Acaryochloris sp. CCMEE 5410: one gene and its partner. The protein of the gene in region 2 interacts with the protein of the main gene of each other region in a pairwise test. Links are inferred from orthologs where the notes say so. Each region holds a gene or a part of one and is shown on either strand. Other genes may lie near its edges. The genes, in order: pcrA and lpdA.

Region 1 (9,055 bases), on a different replicon or contig from region 2:
GCAACCTATTCTTATGAGATCAAGGTTTGGGATTCTACGAATGGGATTTGCCTAAATACCTTTCGAATGCCAGGCGAATGGTGCTGGGATATAGCGCTAAGACCCGATGGAGACGTATTAGCTGTTTCTGGTGGAGACAACAATGTCCATCTATGGAATGTTCATACTGGGGAATTGCTGAATACCCTGGTGGGAGAAGAACATTATGCGCTGGGTTTGGCCTATAGTCCTTCGGGGCAATACCTGGCTACGTCAAGATTGAATAGTGTCCAGATTTGGGATCTGGCCTCAGGCGCTTGCGTTCAAACCCTGAGTGATGAAGATTGGATCTGGTCCGTTGCCTTCCATCCCCAGGAGTCTTTACTGGTGACGGGGGGTAATGACGGAAGCGTCAAACTTTGGGATCTGGAGCAAGGTAAATGTCTCTGCCATATGAATGAGCATGCGGCCATTGTCTTGTCTGTAATTTTTAGTGCTGATGGTCAGGCTATCGCAAGTGGGAGCTTTGATCGCACAGTTCGCATTTGGGAAGCACAGACAGGGGAATGCATCCAAGTGCTGGGAGGTCATTCTGACGGTATCTTCTCAGTTTCTTTTGCAGCCGAAGGCAATATCATCACCAGTGGCGGAATGGACGAAACGGTCCGAGTCTGGAATGTGCACACTGGAACATGCTTGCACACCCTGCAGCCCCCGAAATTGTATGAAGGCATGAACATTTCAGGGGCCACTGGATTAACTGACGCTGAACGACAGACGCTCAAGATTTTAGGTGCGGTAGAACGCTAGCCCAAACAGCATTGGCAGGAAAGAACCGTTTCAACTGAAAAAGGCCTGCATTCTGAATCAACACCAGCGTTATGCCGTAGCCAATAGATTCTGATAGGCCGTCTCGATCAGCTCACAGTCGGTAGAGACGGCCTGCTCTAAATTCTCTAAGCGAGCAACTTCCGTTTGGCGATCGATCTCTCGTGAGTTTTTCTGCTCTAGGAGGTTGTCTAACTCTTGTTTGCGAGACTGGATATCCTCTTGCAAGCGCTGCATCACCTCTTGGTTGTAGGCATCAAAACAGTCTTGGACCGAGCTATAAATGGGCTGGTATTTTTCCTGGGCAATTTGGGGTAGACATTTCACAAACTCTTCTTTCGTCGCCTTGGTCAATTGTTTGCGGGCATGATCCGCTTGCAACGCCCCAATGCCTAATCCCACCAATGCAAAAGTAATCGGCCCCAACATAATGCCAAAGACGGATGAAGCAATCAGGGCAATGCCAGCAGAGGTGAAGAAGTTGAGCATAATGCTCTGGAAGTCAAACCCCGTAACGGCCATTGCCGCCCCGCCGATATTGCCAGAGGCGAGGGAGAATAAACCCATTGCCCATTTAGCCCATCCAGGTACGTTATCATTGGACTGACGTTTGGGACCGCGAGCATTCATATTTTGCCCCGTCAATTTTTCGGTAATTCGGTCGGTAATTCTGGCATAAGAGTTACCGTATTGCTCAGCACTTTTAGACAGTTCTTCGAAGGCATCTTTTAAGTCCCGCTCGGCGCGGATGCTCCAAGCAAAGAACTTATCATTGACATACTGCTGAAAGGCTTGTTGAAAAGCAGCGTTAAAGGCTTCCCGGCGTCCTTGACTAAATAGATCCAGCAACTCTAGATCAGGGGGTTGATATTTGAGGAAGTCTTGATCAAAGGTTGCCTCTAAATCGAATATATAGGTGCGAAATGAATCGGCAATCGAACGCGATCGCTGATCTCGCATCCGATGAATATCTTCTCTAAAGTTCTCACCAATTTCTTTCAAATCCTCAAATTCCGGCTCGACGGACTCAATGCGTTGCTCTAATTCCTGAACGCTCTGATCTAACAGGGGAATCCGTCGATTTGTGGCATCATGAACTCGGTTGAGAGCTTGTCGAGCCAAGGTTCGGGCTTGCCGCAATTCTGCGATCGCGCGCTCCTGAGTCAGGAACGTATTCAGTGAGGCCAAAAAGTCGGGAAATCCGGTGCCCTCTAAGTTAGCATCCGTATCTTTCACTCGCTTGCGGAGAGCCTGCAAGGCTGAAACGGGAAATACCCGCTCTTCATAGAGGTCATAGCCATCGACTTGGCAGTATTCTGCCAGGTTGGCATGAAAGACTTTATGGAGTTTGCGGGTAGCATCTTCCAATTCGTCTGGATCATCGGGGTCAATCAGACTTTCCTTAATTTGGTCCCAAGCATTAATCAAAAAGAAGATCGACAATCCCCGATCTTTAATATAGTTCTCGAGGTAGCGACGTTCAGCCAGGGTGCAAGGCTGAGTGGCTCGCAGTACAAACAGAATGGCATGACAGTTTTGGATAAAACCTAGGGAGAGATCGTTTCTGGCTTCCGTATCGTTTAAGCCTGGGCTATCGACAATCTCAACCCCTTTCTCTAACAACGGCAGCGGATACTCGACCACGGCATGGCTCACATCTGGGAAGGCAATCTGCTTTTGTTCTTCTAGCTGCTTTGCTTCTTCTGGGTCAATGGTGTAGCGGTCTTTGAAGCTAGCAAAGTCAATTTGTTCGGGGGATTTACCATCATTGAAGTGGACGGTTACAGTTTTATCGGGACCATATCGCAAGATGGTCAGCAGGGCTGTACAGGGATTGACGTCACTGGGCAGTAAGTTTTCTCCAATCAAAGCGTTGAGGAAGGTGCTTTTCCCTCGCTTCATATCTCCTAGAACCATCAACCGGAAAACTCCCTGCTTTAAGTTGCGGCAGGCGACACTCACGTCTTCAATTTCTTGTTGAAGCTGCAATGATCCAGAGGCGGATTCTCCAGCCCGTTCAGCATCTTCTAAGGTTTCGGCAATGCTGGATAGGTGGGAGGCAATTTCCTGGCGGATTTGAGAAATTCGATCTAAATCTTCCAGGAAGCTAGCGGTTTCAACGGAATTACTCATAGTGGAGGAAGGTAAGGCTGCTTTTCCAGCATACCCATCTGCACTTTTAAATCCACCGATAAGCCTGAGAGAGTCTGCCAACCCTTCACTAGGCAGACTCAAGCGATAGATGCCCTTGACTCAGGCTTTGAAGAATCTGATCAGGGTGCTCCAGTAAAAAATTAGGGGTTTTCTCCGCAAGAACTGTTCGGTCATTAAACCCCCAACAAACGGCAATACTAGTTAAACCAACCTGTTTAGCTGCCTTCACATCATTAATTTCATCACCCACATAAACCAATTCTTTAGGGTCAGTGGCCTTGAGTCTAGCCAATTTTTTTAGCGTCCGTCTCTTCCCCGATAGAATCTGACCACCATAAATAAATTCAAAGAGATGATCGATAGCATATTTCTGAAGAACATACTCAACATTCCTGCGAGAATTAGCAGTAACAATCCCTAAACGATAACCTTCAGACTTCAAATTATGGAGGGCGGTTTCGATGCCTTCGACTAACGATAAATCGTCAATACTATGAGTCAGCTCCTGCCGAAAACGCTGCAAATAGCAAAGGGATCTCCATTTGGGAATCCCTAATTCTTGAGCAATTTCTTGAATCCCTAACTTCCGCATTAGCTCGATTTGAACCGGAGATAGAGGTTCATATCGAAAATCTCTAGCTAGGCGATTGGTGGCTTCGATAAATATGCCAAGGGAATCGGCAAGGGTGCCGTCAAAATCAAAAACGATCAAGCGCATACTTCGTTATGTTCGTATCTCCATAACTTGAATTTCGATTTCATTCCACCCGATCCAATACCGTGATATTCGGGTCAATAATCTTTTTGCCAATCCCTGGAAATTTAACTGCTAAGCAGATTTTATTCCCACCTCCAAAAATATGGGTCACCTCCCCTAGTCCAAACCCGCGATGAACAAGCCGATCACCGACCGCCCAATCCATGGCATGGGTATTGGGCATCTTTTTCTTTTTAGTCCCTGGGCCCATTGCAGAATGGGGCGACTCAGACGGGATGGCCGATAAAGAATTAGTCTGTAAGAGATCTCGAGGCAGCTCTGATAGAAACAGTGAAGGCATCGCTGGCTCCCTTGAACCATAGAGTCGTCGCTCTCGTGCGTGAGAAATAAAGAGTCTTTCTTGAGCCCGAGTAACGCCAACATAGCAAAGACGGCGTTCTTCTTCGATAGCCGCAGGATCTTCTAAAGAGCGGAAATTAGGGAACAGTCCTTGTTCTAGGCCAACTAAAAAGACGATGGGAAATTCCAACCCCTTAGCTGCATGCAATGTCATCAGTGACACCGTAGTTTTTTCATCTAAATCATCTAAATCAGAGGCCAAGGCCGTATTAGCGAGAAAAGAAGGGAGAGACTCATCGGTATTCTCTTCTGCATATTGTAAAGCGGCATTTTGCAATTCCTGGACATTGCCAATTCGATCATCCGCTTCATCAGTTCCCTGATTTTTTAAGTCCCGAACATACCCCGAATCTTCTAAGATCCCCTGGATAATATTGGCTGCAGATTGGGTTTCCACCTGCCCTTGCCAATGCCGCATCATTTCCACAAACTGCAAAATTGGCTTGGCGCTACGAGCAGCTAAGGTTTTGACTGCCGTCTCTTCTGTCAGCATTTCCCATAAGGGCACTCCTAGCTCCTGGGCTGCATTCATAAGGCGATCTAAGGTGGTTTTGCCAATCCCTCTGCGGGGTGTATTAATCACCCGTTTGAGGCTGACCGTATCAGCCGGATTAACAATTAAGCGTAAATAGGCAAGAACATCTTTAATTTCCCGGCGATCGTAGAACTTCAGTCCCCCGACCACCGTATAGGGAATACTCCAACGGACTAAGCCCTCTTCAAAAGCCCGAGATTGAGCATTAGTTCGATAGAGAATGGCAAAATCGCCCCAGCTCAGTTCGGGGTGGGATTGCTCTAGAGTCCGAATCTGCTGCACGACAAAATCGGATTCATGCAGCTCGTCATCCGCCCGATAGCAGTAGATGGGTTCTCCCGCACCCCGAGTCGGCTTAAGAATTTTGTCGATGCGTTCTGTATTGTTATCGATGAGTTCATTGGCCACTTGGAGGATGTTTTCGGTAGACCGATAGTTCTCCTCTAGCTTCACCATCGTCCGCGTGTCATCATCCGGCAGGCCATCGCCAAAATCCTGCTGAAATCCCATCAGGATTTTGAAATCTGCTGCCCGAAAGGAGTAAATGGACTGATCAGCATCACCCACTACAAAGATAGAGCGATGCTCCCAATCCTTAAAGTTGCGGGTATCGGTGCCGTTGGTCGCTAGTAACCGCAGCAAATCATACTGGGTGCGGTTAGTATCCTGGTATTCGTCCACCAGCATATGGCGAAACTGCTGGTGCCAATAGCCCAGAACTTGGCCGTTCTGTTTTAGCAGCTGCACCAGCACCCGAATCAGATCATCAAAGTCCAGGCCGTTATTGGCAGCTAGGGAATCTTGATATTTGCTGTAGACCTGGGCTACCACGCGACCGCGAAAATCCTGTTGATTGGCTTCTAGCTCTTGGGGGTTCCAGCCTTGGTTTTTAGCATTACTAATAGCAAAGCGGACGGAACGAGGCTGGAATTTACGGTCGTCGAGATTGAGCTGATTGACCACAATATCTTTGATCAGACTCTGGACATCTGATTCGTCAAAGATAGAGAAATTACGCTGCCATTTACGGCCCTTCTCATCCTGGTACTTCTCAATTTCCATCCGTAACAGGCGGGCACAAAGACTATGGAATGTGCCAATCCAGAGAGGTTTGGTAATGGTTTTGTAGACTTGCGATCGCAACTTTGTCTGCTGCTGAGGTGCTAACAATTCTAGGGCTTTGCCGTGATCCTGCTGGGCCAGCTGTTCCGCAAATAATTTCTCAATCCGCTCCTTCATTTCCCGAGCCGCTTTATTCGTAAAAGTCACAGCCAGAATATTTTCGGGATTAACCTGATGGCGCATCACCAAATTAGAGATGCGATAGGTCAAGGCTCGAGTTTTACCCGATCCAGCCCCCGCTACCACCAACAGCGGACCACAGAAGTGTTCCACTGCCTGTCGCTGGGAAGGATTGAGATGACTTAAAAAGTCAGGAATAGCAGACATAAAAAATCAAGGAGAAGAATTCAGAAGTATCGTCTTTAGCAGAGATGTTATGCCAATGGAATTGAGTATTCGAACAATCTCTGTGCCCACCATACGTGATTCCAATAGAAACGCAAGTTAGAAAAAATTATAAAGTTAGAGAATAAAGGGCAAGAGTAGCGCCTTATCCTACCCACAAAGCCGCGAGAAACAACCAAACCATAGCCAAATCTCTCCTTAACCCTAAGGAATCTCTAGTCGTCCCTTTTTGATGAATTGCTACAAGGCATACCCTCCTCTAGGGCTGTCTAGGACACCCACTGAAGAGATAAGAACACATCATCAACACTCCAGGGAATGATAGATGATTCTTCCTCCAATACCCATGCAGCATTAAGGCAACGGTATAGGCTACTAAACGCCACCGATCTAGCTCAATAACTCAACACTTGAATAACAGGACCGGAACTGGGAAGGTTACCTGAACTAACCGTTAGACCACTCCCACCAGATCGTCGAATGGTAGCCCCTTGCATCAGGGAAAGAAACGCATCCACCGACTGCAGGTCACAGGAACTTTCGTCAGCAGCAGCCGTTTTGTAATGGGTCGGAATCACCATTTTAGGGTTGAGGGCTTGAACCGCAGCCTTTGCCTCTTCTGGGTTATAAGCTTTTGCACTGCCACCCACGGGAATCAGTAGCACATCCGGCCGCCCCATTAGGATCTTCTGGTCTACACTAATGGGAGAGGCAATACCGCCTAAGTGAACCACATTTACCCCCCCTTGAATCCACTTCCAAGCCACATTGGTGCCAAACCGATAGCCGTTGACCCGATCATGGAGCGTCCGTATACCTTGGAACTGCAAACCGTTGGTTTTATAAGCCCCCGGTTCAAACAATAACTTGGGTCTTCCGGGTAAACCTTCAACCACCCCTTCATCCAGCAGTCGGCTACTAATAAGAACAATATTGGCCGACGTTTGGGGTGACGGATATTTAGCCGTACAACCCGCAGGACGGAAAGGATTGACCAATACCTGAATACCGCTGCCTGAGAATAAGAAACAAGTATGGCCTAGCCAACGAATGCTCAGAGAGCCTGCGGCTTGGGCGGATGAAGACTGCCAATGGGTGGCAAGACCAGTTCCCAAGCTGGTGATCAATCCTGCTTGCACATAGTGCATGAAGCGGCGACGGTTCATAGTTCTCTGTGATGTATCCCTGAATGTATGTCCTGTGAAACCCGATCAGTATTAGCCATCGGTAGGAAGGTGGCTCAGAAAATTCTTGAGCAGTTGTTTCCCAGATGTCGTCAAAATACTCTCTGGGTGAAACTGGACGCCTTCAATGTGAGGATAGTTCCGATGACGCACCCCCATAATCGTGCCGTCCTCAGTCCAAGCCGTAATCTCTAGGACCTCTGGACAGGTTTCCTTCTCTATCACCAGACTATGATACCGAGTTGCGGTAAAAGGATTATCTAACCCGGAAAAAACCCCCGTGGATTTATGACGGATAGGGGATGTTTTACCATGCATCAGCACTGGGGCAGACACAATATCGCCACCAAACACTTGGCCAATACTCTGATGGCCTAAACAGACTCCCAAGATCGGTACGGTTGCACCCAATTGCTCAATCAGCTCTAGAGAAATTCCAGCATCTTGAGGCCGTCCCGGCCCTGGAGATATAACGATTGCATCGGGCTGGAGCTTCTCAACTTCGGCTAGGGTAATCTGATCATTGCGAAAAACCTGAATATCTTGGGCCACTTCAAATTCAGTGGCGAGTTCTCCCAAATACTGAACCAGGTTGTAAGTAAAGCTGTCGTAATTATCAACAACCAGTAGCAAGGCTTGCGCTCCTGTCCCAAGAGAAAGTTATCTCTCCAACTTAGCGTGTTTATCCTACTTTGCAGCTATAAACCTGACTGCAAACAGCGCTGTCATCACATCAAAACGCGTTTTAAGCCTGAAAGAGAGCTAGAAAAGGCGGAATAATTAGAAATGCAGCAATCACCACTGCTGCCATTGCTGATACTAAAACAGCTGCGGCTGCACAGTCTTTGGCTATCTTGGCCAACTCATGGTAAGTCCGCTCCACTGTTAGATCAACAACCGCTTCCAAAGCGGTATTTAGTAACTCCATGACCAGCACTAAACCACTGGTCAAGGCAATCACAGCCAATTCTACAGGTTCAAGATGAAGGGACAACCCCATACTTAAGGCCACACTACCGATCACGGTATGAATCCGAAAGTTACGCTGAGTTTGGAAGGTATAACTCAATCCGGCCCAGGCATATTTAAAACTCACAAATAGATTATGAGCGACTTTGAATGACAGCTCACGCTTAAGCCGCGCTGGTTCAGGCTCAGTGCTACTTTGTGAAGAGATTATAGATTTATTTGACATAAATTTAATCTTTTTAACGATTCTACACTACGACCGCAAAGGGCATGGCTGCAATAAATCTGAAAGCGATGGGTCTGAATCAAGGATTAAATTGTCTATTGCTTAATCAGAGAAGTATTTCTCACTCACTATGGTTTAGGTTACCCACAGTTCTAACAAACTCTTCTAGGTCTAGCTAGTTGCTGCCGATACATTCGTGAGATTGATTAATGATTGCTGCTGCGCCAACATATTTTGGAGGCATTCAGGGGTCGGGTGATCCCACCCCAATAGATGCAACAATCCATGGGTCGCTAACCAAGCTAGCTCCTGCTGTAAGGGATGCTGTTGCTCTTGTGCTTGCTGCGCTGCAGTCTCTACCGAAATAATGATGTCGCCGAGCTCCACAGGCATCTCTGACCACAAATCTATCGGCTGATCGGTTAAGTCAAGGGTTGCAAAGGCCAGCACATCTGTGGGGCGATCTAGGTGCCGATAGGTTGCATTCAAATTCTGGATCGCCGCGTCATCCGTGAGCAGTAGGCTCAATTCATAGGTTTGGATCGGAGAAATACCAGGCTGCAAATACTCAAACCAGTGCTGAAACCAAGATTGCC
Region 2 (8,953 bases):
CCCAATCGATTTCCAGTTGCTCTGCCAACGTAAGGCTCCCACGAGTTGACCATTGCTTGGTGCAATTCAATGTGGTTTAGTTTAACAGTTGACTCGTAAAGCTTTCGATAAGCTCAGCCTTTTTTTAAAAATGCTAAGGGACTTATCCCCTTAAAGGTTTTTAAAAATGCTAAGGGACTTATCCCCTTAAAGGCTATAGCGTTTGCTGTTCATTGAGGGACCAGCGATGTTCTACGGTCCGGTCCGATTGGCTACATCGATCCTCTAAAGTTTTTTGATAGGCCAAGGCTTTGCGCAGGGAGACAACCACTTGTTTCGCCTGATTATATTCTCCAGATGCCGGGTTTAAGGACGGCAAGGTTTGCCGTTCTAGGATCTGGAGCAAAAGCTCATAATGGATATGTGAAGGCAGTGGAACTATCCCCATAACCGACCTGTATTATTGATTAGGTTCAACGGGTAACTGTTAGATAGTGATGCTAGCTGGCCGCTCATGAGGGTCAAATCATCTTCAGTAGACTGAATAACCTGAATCGATTTAGGAAAAAAGAGCAGAAATTTTAGCTTGCATTTGTTCTGTTTCACTATGGGTAGATGCATTGCCCGTTTCTTTTACTAAGGATTCCCCAATTAAGACCGCACCTGCCCCTGCCTGCTTGACTTGGGCCAGGTCTGCTGCGGTATGTAACCCTGACTCACTGACCACTAAGATATCTTGGTCTCGAAGGGCGGTCCCCTGCTGAGTCAGTAATTGGCAGGTGACCTCTAAATCGACTGTAAACGTCTCTAAATCTCGGTTATTGATACCGATAAGCTCAATTCCAGGAATATCCATGACCCTCTCTAACTCTGGGAGGGTATGCACCTCAACTAAGGCAGTCATCCCTAAAGATTTAATAATCTTGAGAAAATAGGTGAGGTCTTGATCGCTCAAAATGGCGGCAATCAGCAAGACTGCATCAGCTCCCCGAGATCGCGCTAGATAAATTTGGTAGGGATAGATCACAAATTCTTTGCAAAGCAAAGGAAGGCTGACGGCGGCACGAATCTGTTGTAAATAATCAAAGCTGCCCTGGAAAAATTCTGCATCCGTCAATACCGATAGACACGAAGCCCCAGCGGCTTCATAGGCCTGAGCAATGGCAACGGGATCGAAGTTTTCCCGGAGCACTCCTTTGCTGGGCGATGCTTTTTTGACTTCAGCAATCAGGGCAGGCTGAGTCTTGCCATGCTTTAACGCGTCCAGGAAGGATAGGGGGGGGTCACAATTGGCAACTTGCTTGCGTAAATCTAGAAGGGAGACAGAGTCCCGCATCTGCTCCACTTCCGTTTCTTTGAACCAAACAATCTTTTCTAGGATATTGCGAGGTTCATTTTCAGGGGTTTTAACCTGATATTGTAGCTCTTGAACATTAACGGCCACACTGGGGGGACGACGGCGAATTTCCATGGAGACCAAAACAGCTAGGGTCCAACAATTATAACGATTTAAGCGCCCCCCTTACTGTTCCAGGGTTTTTAGCGAGAACAGATTGCCATCAATGGGCGAAGCCTGCTGCTGCTCGCTTGAAGGCCTCATCGATCACCTCAGAAATGGTCGGATGGGTATGTACCAAATGGCTCAAGCTCTGGACTGGCTGCCCTTGGGCAACGGCATTAGAGACTTCATGAATCAGATCGGCGGCATGGAGGCCAATAATATGCCCCCCTAAAATCTCCCCTGTGTCTTCACGGTAGATTAATTTGGCGAGGCCGTCTGCCTCACTTTCTGCCAGGGCTTTGGAATTGGCTTTGAAATAGGATCGGACTGTTTTAATTTTAAATCCTTCCGTTTTGGCTAACTCTTTGGCTTGGGGTTCCGTTAAACCGACAAAACTAATTTCAGGATGAGTGAAGGCAGCAGCAGGAATACTGCGGTAATTAACGTCCCGAGGACGTTCGCAGATGTTCTCCACGACCACAATCCCTTGGGCAGAAGCGGCATGAGCCAGCATCATTTTGCCCGTTGCATCACCAATGGCATAGACGTGGGGGACTACTTCGCCTTGGCTTAACACCTGCATCTGATCATTCACTGGGATAAAGCCCCGTCGATCCGTATCCACACTAATGGCCTCTAAACCCAAATTATCCGTGGCTGGAATTCGCCCGGTTGCCACTAGGCAGGCATCTACTTCTAAGACCTCTACCACTTCTTTGGTCTTGACATCCGCCAGCTCAATTACAACGGGAGAACCAGGGGTCACCTTCTTAGCCAAGCGACCGGCATGGGTTTCAATATCCCGTGGATCGATTAAAACGCGCTTGGCAATCTTGGCAATATCGGGGTCGAAGGTGGGCATTAGCGTATCTAGGGCTTCGATAATCGTCACTTCACTGCCTAAAGCGGTATAGACATCGGAAAATTCGAGGCCAATATAGCCGCTACCGATAATCGCGACCCAATCAGGGAGCCAAGACAAACGAATAGCATCGTCACTGGTAAAGACGGTGCGGCCATCAATTTCGATTCCTGGGGGAACCCACGGTACTGAACCACTGGCGATGATAATGTCACGGGCAGTAATGGTCTGTTCACCTGCATCGGACTTGACGACCACTTTTTGGTTGCCAATGACTTTGCCCCAGCCGTGAATAATCTCGACTTTTAGGCGAGTGAGGCTATTGGTGAGATTGCCGCGAATGGTATCGACAAGGTTATCAGCATGGGCAGCAATTTGACCCCGGTCGAAGTTCACTTGACCCAGCTGAATGCCTAGGGATTGCAGATGATGTTGATCGCGGAGTTCACGCACCCGCCCGGACGCTGCTAACAAGGCTTTGGAGGGGATGCAGCCCCGATTGACACAGGTGCCTCCCATATCTGCAGCTTCAATAATGGCAGTTTTCAGGCCACAGTCTACTGCATGCAAAGCCGCACCATGACCGCCAACACCAGCGCCAATAATTACCAGGTCATAGTCAAATTGTTGGGTCACGTTGCTCTCCCGATCAGGAATCAATTCGGCGGGTTAGATGAACAATTATCTAACATCCATTCCCTATTGTTCACTGGAGCCGGGGCTTTAAGCAAGCGGGTGAGCGCTCATGGGGTTAAAATCTGCAAACGTCGGTCAATCTTGCAGGTATGGGTTTGATCTGCAATAGCGGCAAACAGGGTATGCGCCTGCTTGAAATCCGCAATGGCGGCCTGACGATTGCCGTTCAACACTTGGGCACTGGCCCGATTGAAATAAGCCCGAGCATGGTCGGGATCTCGTTTGAGAATTTCGGAGTATTCCATAATTGCCCCCTGAAAATCCCCTAGAGCAAAGTGGGCATTGCCCTTACCCAAATAAATCTCTAGGACGTCCGTTTTCAGATGGAGGGCCGCCTGAAAATCACTGAGGGCCGCTTGCTTTTTCCCCAGTTGTAAGTAAGCATTGCCTCGATTGTGGAGGGCAGAGGCATTATTGGGGGCTTTCTCCAGAATGGCATTGAAAGATGCGATCGCATTTTGTAGCCGCATTTCTTGGGTGGAGTCTAAACCTTGCTGGAATTGCTGATCTGGTTCCGTCACCGACAAGAACTCCGCATTTAAATAATTGAAGTCTAACGGTCGGATAGCGGGCTTTGTAGCGGTCGATCGGGCTGGTGGGGCAGGAGAACGGGGGGCCGTTGCCGAGATATTCGCTGTGGCAGTTGCGAAGGGTCGAGGGGACCGCTGCTCCATCGCGAGAGGCAAAAACTCTCCTTCAAAGAGGAGGTATCTGAGGCAAGTCATGAGTCCCAAGTACAACATCCATACCCCTAAAAAAGGCCGATTACCATACCAGATCAAACCTAGGGCAATCGCCGCGCCACCGGCAATATAAGCCCCGTAGACATCATGGCCCGCTAGGGGATGTTGCTTGCGGGTCCACTCCCACTGCAGCCCCCTGAAAATATAGCCACCATTCAGGGGCACGAGGGGGACTAGAGAAAACATGGCTAGGACGAAGTTAAATTCTTTGATGTGATTCAAAGAAATAATCACCGTCCCTCCCAGATTCAGGGATAAGTTGCCGAGTAGATTAAGGCCTGCATATAAGATAAAGTTCACTAGCGTTCCCGCAAAGTAAACTTCTAGCATTTGCAAGGGGTGGGCAAAGGTCTGATCGGTCTTAGCGACTGACCCCAGCCCCCGAATGTAAACCCCTTGGACCGAGATTTGATAATGCTTCGCTGCCAGGGCTCGACTCATCTCATGGATAAAGATGGAGAGGGGTAAGGCGAAGCCGACGATGACGCCGATAGCGAGGCCCAGGTCGGGGTGAAAGGCTTGACTCATCCGAGCCAAATACATCGACCCAAGGGCAATCGCAACTAAGCAAGTCAGATCTGCATAAAGGGGGATACCTGCAACGGCTCCAATTCGCCAGGGGTGAATGAATAGGTGCAGGATTTTTCGGATGTTCACGCTGTGATAGGCAAGTCAATAAAACAGCGATACGCTAGATGCGATCGCTGAAGGGTATGCATAGATGTCATGGAACCAAGCTCAGGTGCTCTATGGCTTGATTTGCAACAAAATTGACCTAATTGGCCGTAACCGCAAACTTTTGCTCAAATTCTTGGCGGTCAGCACAAATCTTGAAAATCTGGTCCATTTTGGTCAATTCAAAAATAATGCGCACCTGATCGTTCAGGGAGCATAGAAACATTTCGCCACCTCCAGCACGAACTGCTTTGAGCGTTGCGACTAAAGCGCCAATCGCCGAACTGTTCATGAAGGTTACGTCTTGCAAATCTACGAGGATGGTTTTGACGCCTTCGGCCATCACATCAGTGATTTCGCGGCGCAACTGATTAGCACTGATTCCATCTAGTAGTTCTGTGGGTTGGACAACTTTATGGCTCATCTCTGGTGAACTCCTCGTTCAGTTCTGTATGGATTTGGTTAGGGATTGGGCAAACTGGATAGACCGACCAGTCGCCCGAAATCAGGCGTTGTATACTCAGAATTCCCCATTCTTGAACCAAGGAAACATCCGGGTCCTAAATTTCAAAACCCCGGGCCGATTTTGTAGAGATATTGATAATGGAAAGCCAGGCTTGCGATTGGTTTGGGTCTGTAATTCGTCAGTGATAAATGGTCGAAAATGGTGCGTAATATCTTTGTTGAAAGAATGAAGAGTTGCTGAGTAAATGATTTGTAAACTAGGCTTGAAGAGACAGAATTAATTTACCTACTCTGAAGGTAAATCCAGTGCCCCCCACAAATGCTAAAAGATACGCCAGCATGAACCAAAAATTAGGCCAACGCAGATGGGTCAGACAGCTCTCCGCACTCGTGGTGGGTGTTGTCCTGTCCCAGCCTCTACCGGTATTGGCTGAGTCTAAAGACGAAAACGTATCCTACAGCGACTTTATTGAGCATATCGAGGCTCGTAGGATTAAGACTGCCAAGATCTACGAAAAACAACGGATCGCCGAATTCAAGCTCAAAGGCCAGCCCGAAGACGCTGAGTATTCCAAAGTCATTTTGTTTGATAAGGATCCAGAGTTATTCAGCATCCTGCGCGAGAACAAGGTTGACTTTGAACAAGTCCCTGATCCAGGGGAAAACCCCCTATTGGGCATCTTGTCTCAATTTCTGCTCTTTATCTTTATTATTTTTCTGTTTCTTGTATTCTTACGGCGAACAGCAGGATCGAGCAGTGGTCCAGGCCAAATTCTTAACTTTGGCAAATCCAAAGCGCGGTTTCAAATGGAATCCGAAACCGGCGTCACTTTTGTAGATGTGGCTGGGATCGAGGAAGCTAAGGAAGAACTCCAAGAAGTAGTGACCTTCTTGAAGCAGCCCGAACGATTTACGGCGGTGGGGGCTCGCATTCCCAGGGGCGTGTTGCTGATTGGTCCGCCGGGAACGGGGAAAACTCTGTTAGCTAAAGCGATTTCTGGAGAAGCAGGGGTACCTTTCTTCAGTATCTCTGGCTCCGAGTTTGTGGAGATGTTTGTTGGGGTTGGGGCCTCTCGGGTCCGCGATCTGTTCAAAAAGGCAAAAGAGAATGCCCCCTGCTTAGTCTTTATCGACGAAATTGATGCGGTCGGTCGCCAGCGAGGTGCTGGGATTGGCGGGGGCAATGATGAACGGGAACAGACTCTCAACCAGTTGCTGACAGAAATGGATGGTTTTGAGGGAAATACCGGCATCATTATTATTGCCGCCACTAACCGTCCAGATATTCTCGATACCGCTCTTTTGCGTCCCGGTCGTTTTGATCGCCAAGTCACGGTGGATTTACCGGCCTTTAAGGGGCGACTCGGCATTCTGGAAGTCCATAGCCGAGAGAAGAAAATGTCTCCTCAGGTCTCTCTAGAAGCGATTGCTCGCCGTACCCCAGGTTTCTCTGGCGCGGCATTGGCGAATCTCCTGAATGAGGCGGCAATCTTAACCGCTCGGCGTCGGAAAGATGCCATCACTGAGCTAGAAGTGGATGATGCCATCGATCGGATTACCATTGGGTTAACGATGGCTCCTCATTTACAGAGCAAGAAGAAGTGGTTGATTGCTTATCATGAGGTGGGTCATGCTCTGCTTGAAACTCTCTTAAAAGATGCCGATCCCCTCAATAAAGTTACGATTTTGCCTCGAGCAGGAGGGATTGGAGGATTCTCTCAGGCGATGTTTAATGAAGAGCGTGTGGATAGCGGTTTATATACACGAGCTTGGATGATCGATCGAATTACGATTGCTCTAGGAGGTCGTGCCGCCGAGGTTGAGGTGTTCGGTGATGCCGAAGTAACCAATGGTGCTAGTGGTGATATTAAATATGTTGCGGATATCGCGCGGGGGATGGTAACTCAGTTAGGGATGTCTGATCTAGGGTATGTTGCTTTGGAAAGTGACAACAATAGTGATGTCTTTTTAGGGAATGATTGGGGAAAGCGAGCAGAGTATTCCCAAGAGATAGCGATAAAAATTGATCGGGAAGTCCGAGACATTGTCATGCATTGTTATGACAAAGCACGACAGATATTGCGGGAGAATCGTAGCTTAGTCGATAAGCTGGTGGAGGTCCTGCTAGAGCAAGAAACTTTGGAAGGTGATGAGTTTCGTCAAATTGTTCTTGACTATGGTCAAACAGTGGATAAAAAGCCTGTCATACCAGAACCGTTATCTTTAACGCCTTAGATGTTTGAAAAACCGTGAGTGTTCGCTCTGCTTATTTGCTGGTAGCTCATGGAAGTCGCGATCCAAGATCGCAAGCTTCGCTGCATCAATTGGGTGAAGGGGTGAAACAATCCTTGCAATCTCAAAGGGACCGGCCTCTATGGGTAAAGACCGCTACCTTGGAATTTGGCTCTGTTCCCCTGAAACAGCAAATTTGTAATTGGGGACAGCAGCTCACCCACATTGATCAACTCGTGATTTTGCCGCTATTCCTGTTACCTGGCACCCATGTCAGAGTAGATATCCCTGACGTGGTGACGACGGTGCGCCAGTTTTTACCGAAGTCCTTAGAGATTGAGGTGCGATCGCATTTAGGTAGCCATCCAAACCTCTTCCAAATTCTACGGGCTACCATGGCCGGTACGGATGTGGATCGCTGGATTCTGCTGTCCCATGGCAGTCGATATCCAGGAGGGAACCAACCGGTTGAGGCCTTGGCCCAACAATTAGATGCAGCGCCAGCCTACTGGTCCGTATCTCCGAGTTTGCGACAAACGGTGACTCAAATGGCGGCTCATCCTGGGTTGAAGGTGGGTATCAAGCCCTATTTTTTGTTTACGGGCAGTATCATAGACACCATTTCCCAGGAAGTTGATCAGCTAAAATGTGATTTTAAGCACATAAATTTAACTTTTTCTTCACCTTTAGAGCCCAGTGCTCCCCTCGTTCATTTAATTCAAGATTTAATAACTGCCTGATTGTTTTACCCTCTTTTTCAGGTTGTCTATGACCACTGATTCTCCCCAGCCGCCAGCCACTTGTTCTGGGAAAGTATATCTTGTGGGAGCGGGACCCGGTGACCCCGGATTACTCACGCTCAAAGGTAAGACACTTCTAGAATGTGCTGATGTGGTGATCTATGATGCCCTCGTTAGCCCAGAAATTCTGGCTATGATTGGTGCTCAAGCCGAAAAGATTCATGCCGGTAAACGTCGTGGGCAGCATTCTCTGTTACAAGCAGAAACCACCCAGTTGCTGATTGATAAAGCCCAAACCCATGCCGTCGTCGTCCGACTCAAGGGGGGAGACCCCTTTGTCTTTGGCCGAGGGGGAGAAGAAATGGAAGATTTAATCCAAGCAGGGGTTGCTGTGGAGATTATTCCAGGGATTACAGCAGGTATTGCAGCACCGGCCTATGCAGGCATTCCGGTCACCCATCGCAACTATAGTTCCTCCGTTACCTTTGTGACTGGCCATGAACCGATCGACAAATATCGACCTCGGGTCAATTGGCGAGCCATGGCGGAGGCATCCGAAACCCTGGTGATTTATATGGGGGTGCATAATCTGTCCCATATTTTGTCTGAGCTGGACGCGGCAGGAAAAGACCCAGATACCCCCATTGCATTAGTTCGTTGGGGGACTCGCCCCGATCAAGAAGAACTCGTGGGGACCTTGGCCACTATTCTCAGCCAAATGGAAGCGGCTCAATTTGAGGCTCCGGCTGTGGCCGTCATTGGAAATGTGGTCAATCTTCATCCCCTATTGGCCGAGAGTCGTCCAAAGGTAATTCCTAGGCAGTAGAGTGTTAAACGACCGCTATTGAAGGCTAGTGTCGTGACGACTGAGATTGCTCAACGAATTATTGTGCCGTTGGATGTGCCTTCAGAGGCAGATGCGATCGCATTGATCGATCAAATTCCTCAAGTGCAATTTTGGAAAGTAGGGTTAGAGCTGTTTGTTAGCTGTGGTCCCAGTATCCTAAAGCAGCTCAAACAACGCCAAAAAAAGATTTTCCTCGATCTGAAATTCCACGAT

The links.
Region 1: the proteins of lpdA (region 2) and pcrA interact in binary tests that used the Escherichia coli proteins (3 or more experiments, as listed by UniProt). The link is inferred for Acaryochloris sp. CCMEE 5410 from one-to-one orthologs.

Annotation. Positions count from the first base shown.
Region 1 is NZ_AFEJ02000002.1:1,294,789-1,303,843, forward strand. Bases 3,392-6,424 are described here. They hold pcrA (DNA helicase PcrA), read right to left. Parts: upstream 6,063-6,424; coding sequence 3,720-6,062; downstream 3,392-3,719. Other genes in these bases: ON05_RS26800 (HAD-IA family hydrolase), read right to left, coding at 3,392-3,679. Outside these bases: ON05_RS26790 (NB-ARC domain-containing protein), read left to right, coding at 1-789; ON05_RS26795 (dynamin family protein), read right to left, coding at 859-2,940; more of ON05_RS26800, read right to left, coding at 3,029-3,391; ON05_RS26810 (MBL fold metallo-hydrolase), read right to left, coding at 6,476-7,246; ON05_RS26815 (aminodeoxychorismate/anthranilate synthase component II), read right to left, coding at 7,298-7,897; ON05_RS26820 (diacylglycerol kinase family protein), read right to left, coding at 8,010-8,459; rRNA maturation RNase YbeY, read right to left, coding at 8,631-9,055. UniProt on the Escherichia coli protein: A helicase with DNA-dependent ATPase activity. Unwinds DNA duplexes with 3'-5' polarity. Translocates on single-stranded DNA with 3'-5' polarity. Initiates unwinding more efficiently from a nicked substrate than double-stranded DNA.
Region 2 is NZ_AFEJ02000001.1:2,114,894-2,123,846, reverse strand. The notes cover bases 759-3,689. They hold lpdA (dihydrolipoyl dehydrogenase), read right to left. Parts: upstream 2,979-3,689; coding sequence 1,539-2,978; downstream 759-1,538. Other genes in these bases: ON05_RS09500 (tetratricopeptide repeat protein), read right to left, coding at 3,086-3,689; trpC (indole-3-glycerol phosphate synthase TrpC), read right to left, coding at 759-1,450. Outside these bases: ON05_RS09520 (hypothetical protein), read right to left, coding at 1-28; ON05_RS09515 (DUF5340 domain-containing protein), read right to left, coding at 194-427; more of trpC, read right to left, coding at 539-758; more of ON05_RS09500, read right to left, coding at 3,690-4,438; ON05_RS09495 (STAS domain-containing protein), read right to left, coding at 4,557-4,880; ATP-dependent zinc metalloprotease FtsH, read left to right, coding at 5,261-7,156; ON05_RS09485 (sirohydrochlorin chelatase), read left to right, coding at 7,171-7,893; cobA (uroporphyrinogen-III C-methyltransferase), read left to right, coding at 7,922-8,719; pyrF (orotidine-5'-phosphate decarboxylase), read left to right, coding at 8,753-8,953. UniProt on the Escherichia coli protein: Lipoamide dehydrogenase is a component of the glycine cleavage system as well as of the alpha-ketoacid dehydrogenase complexes.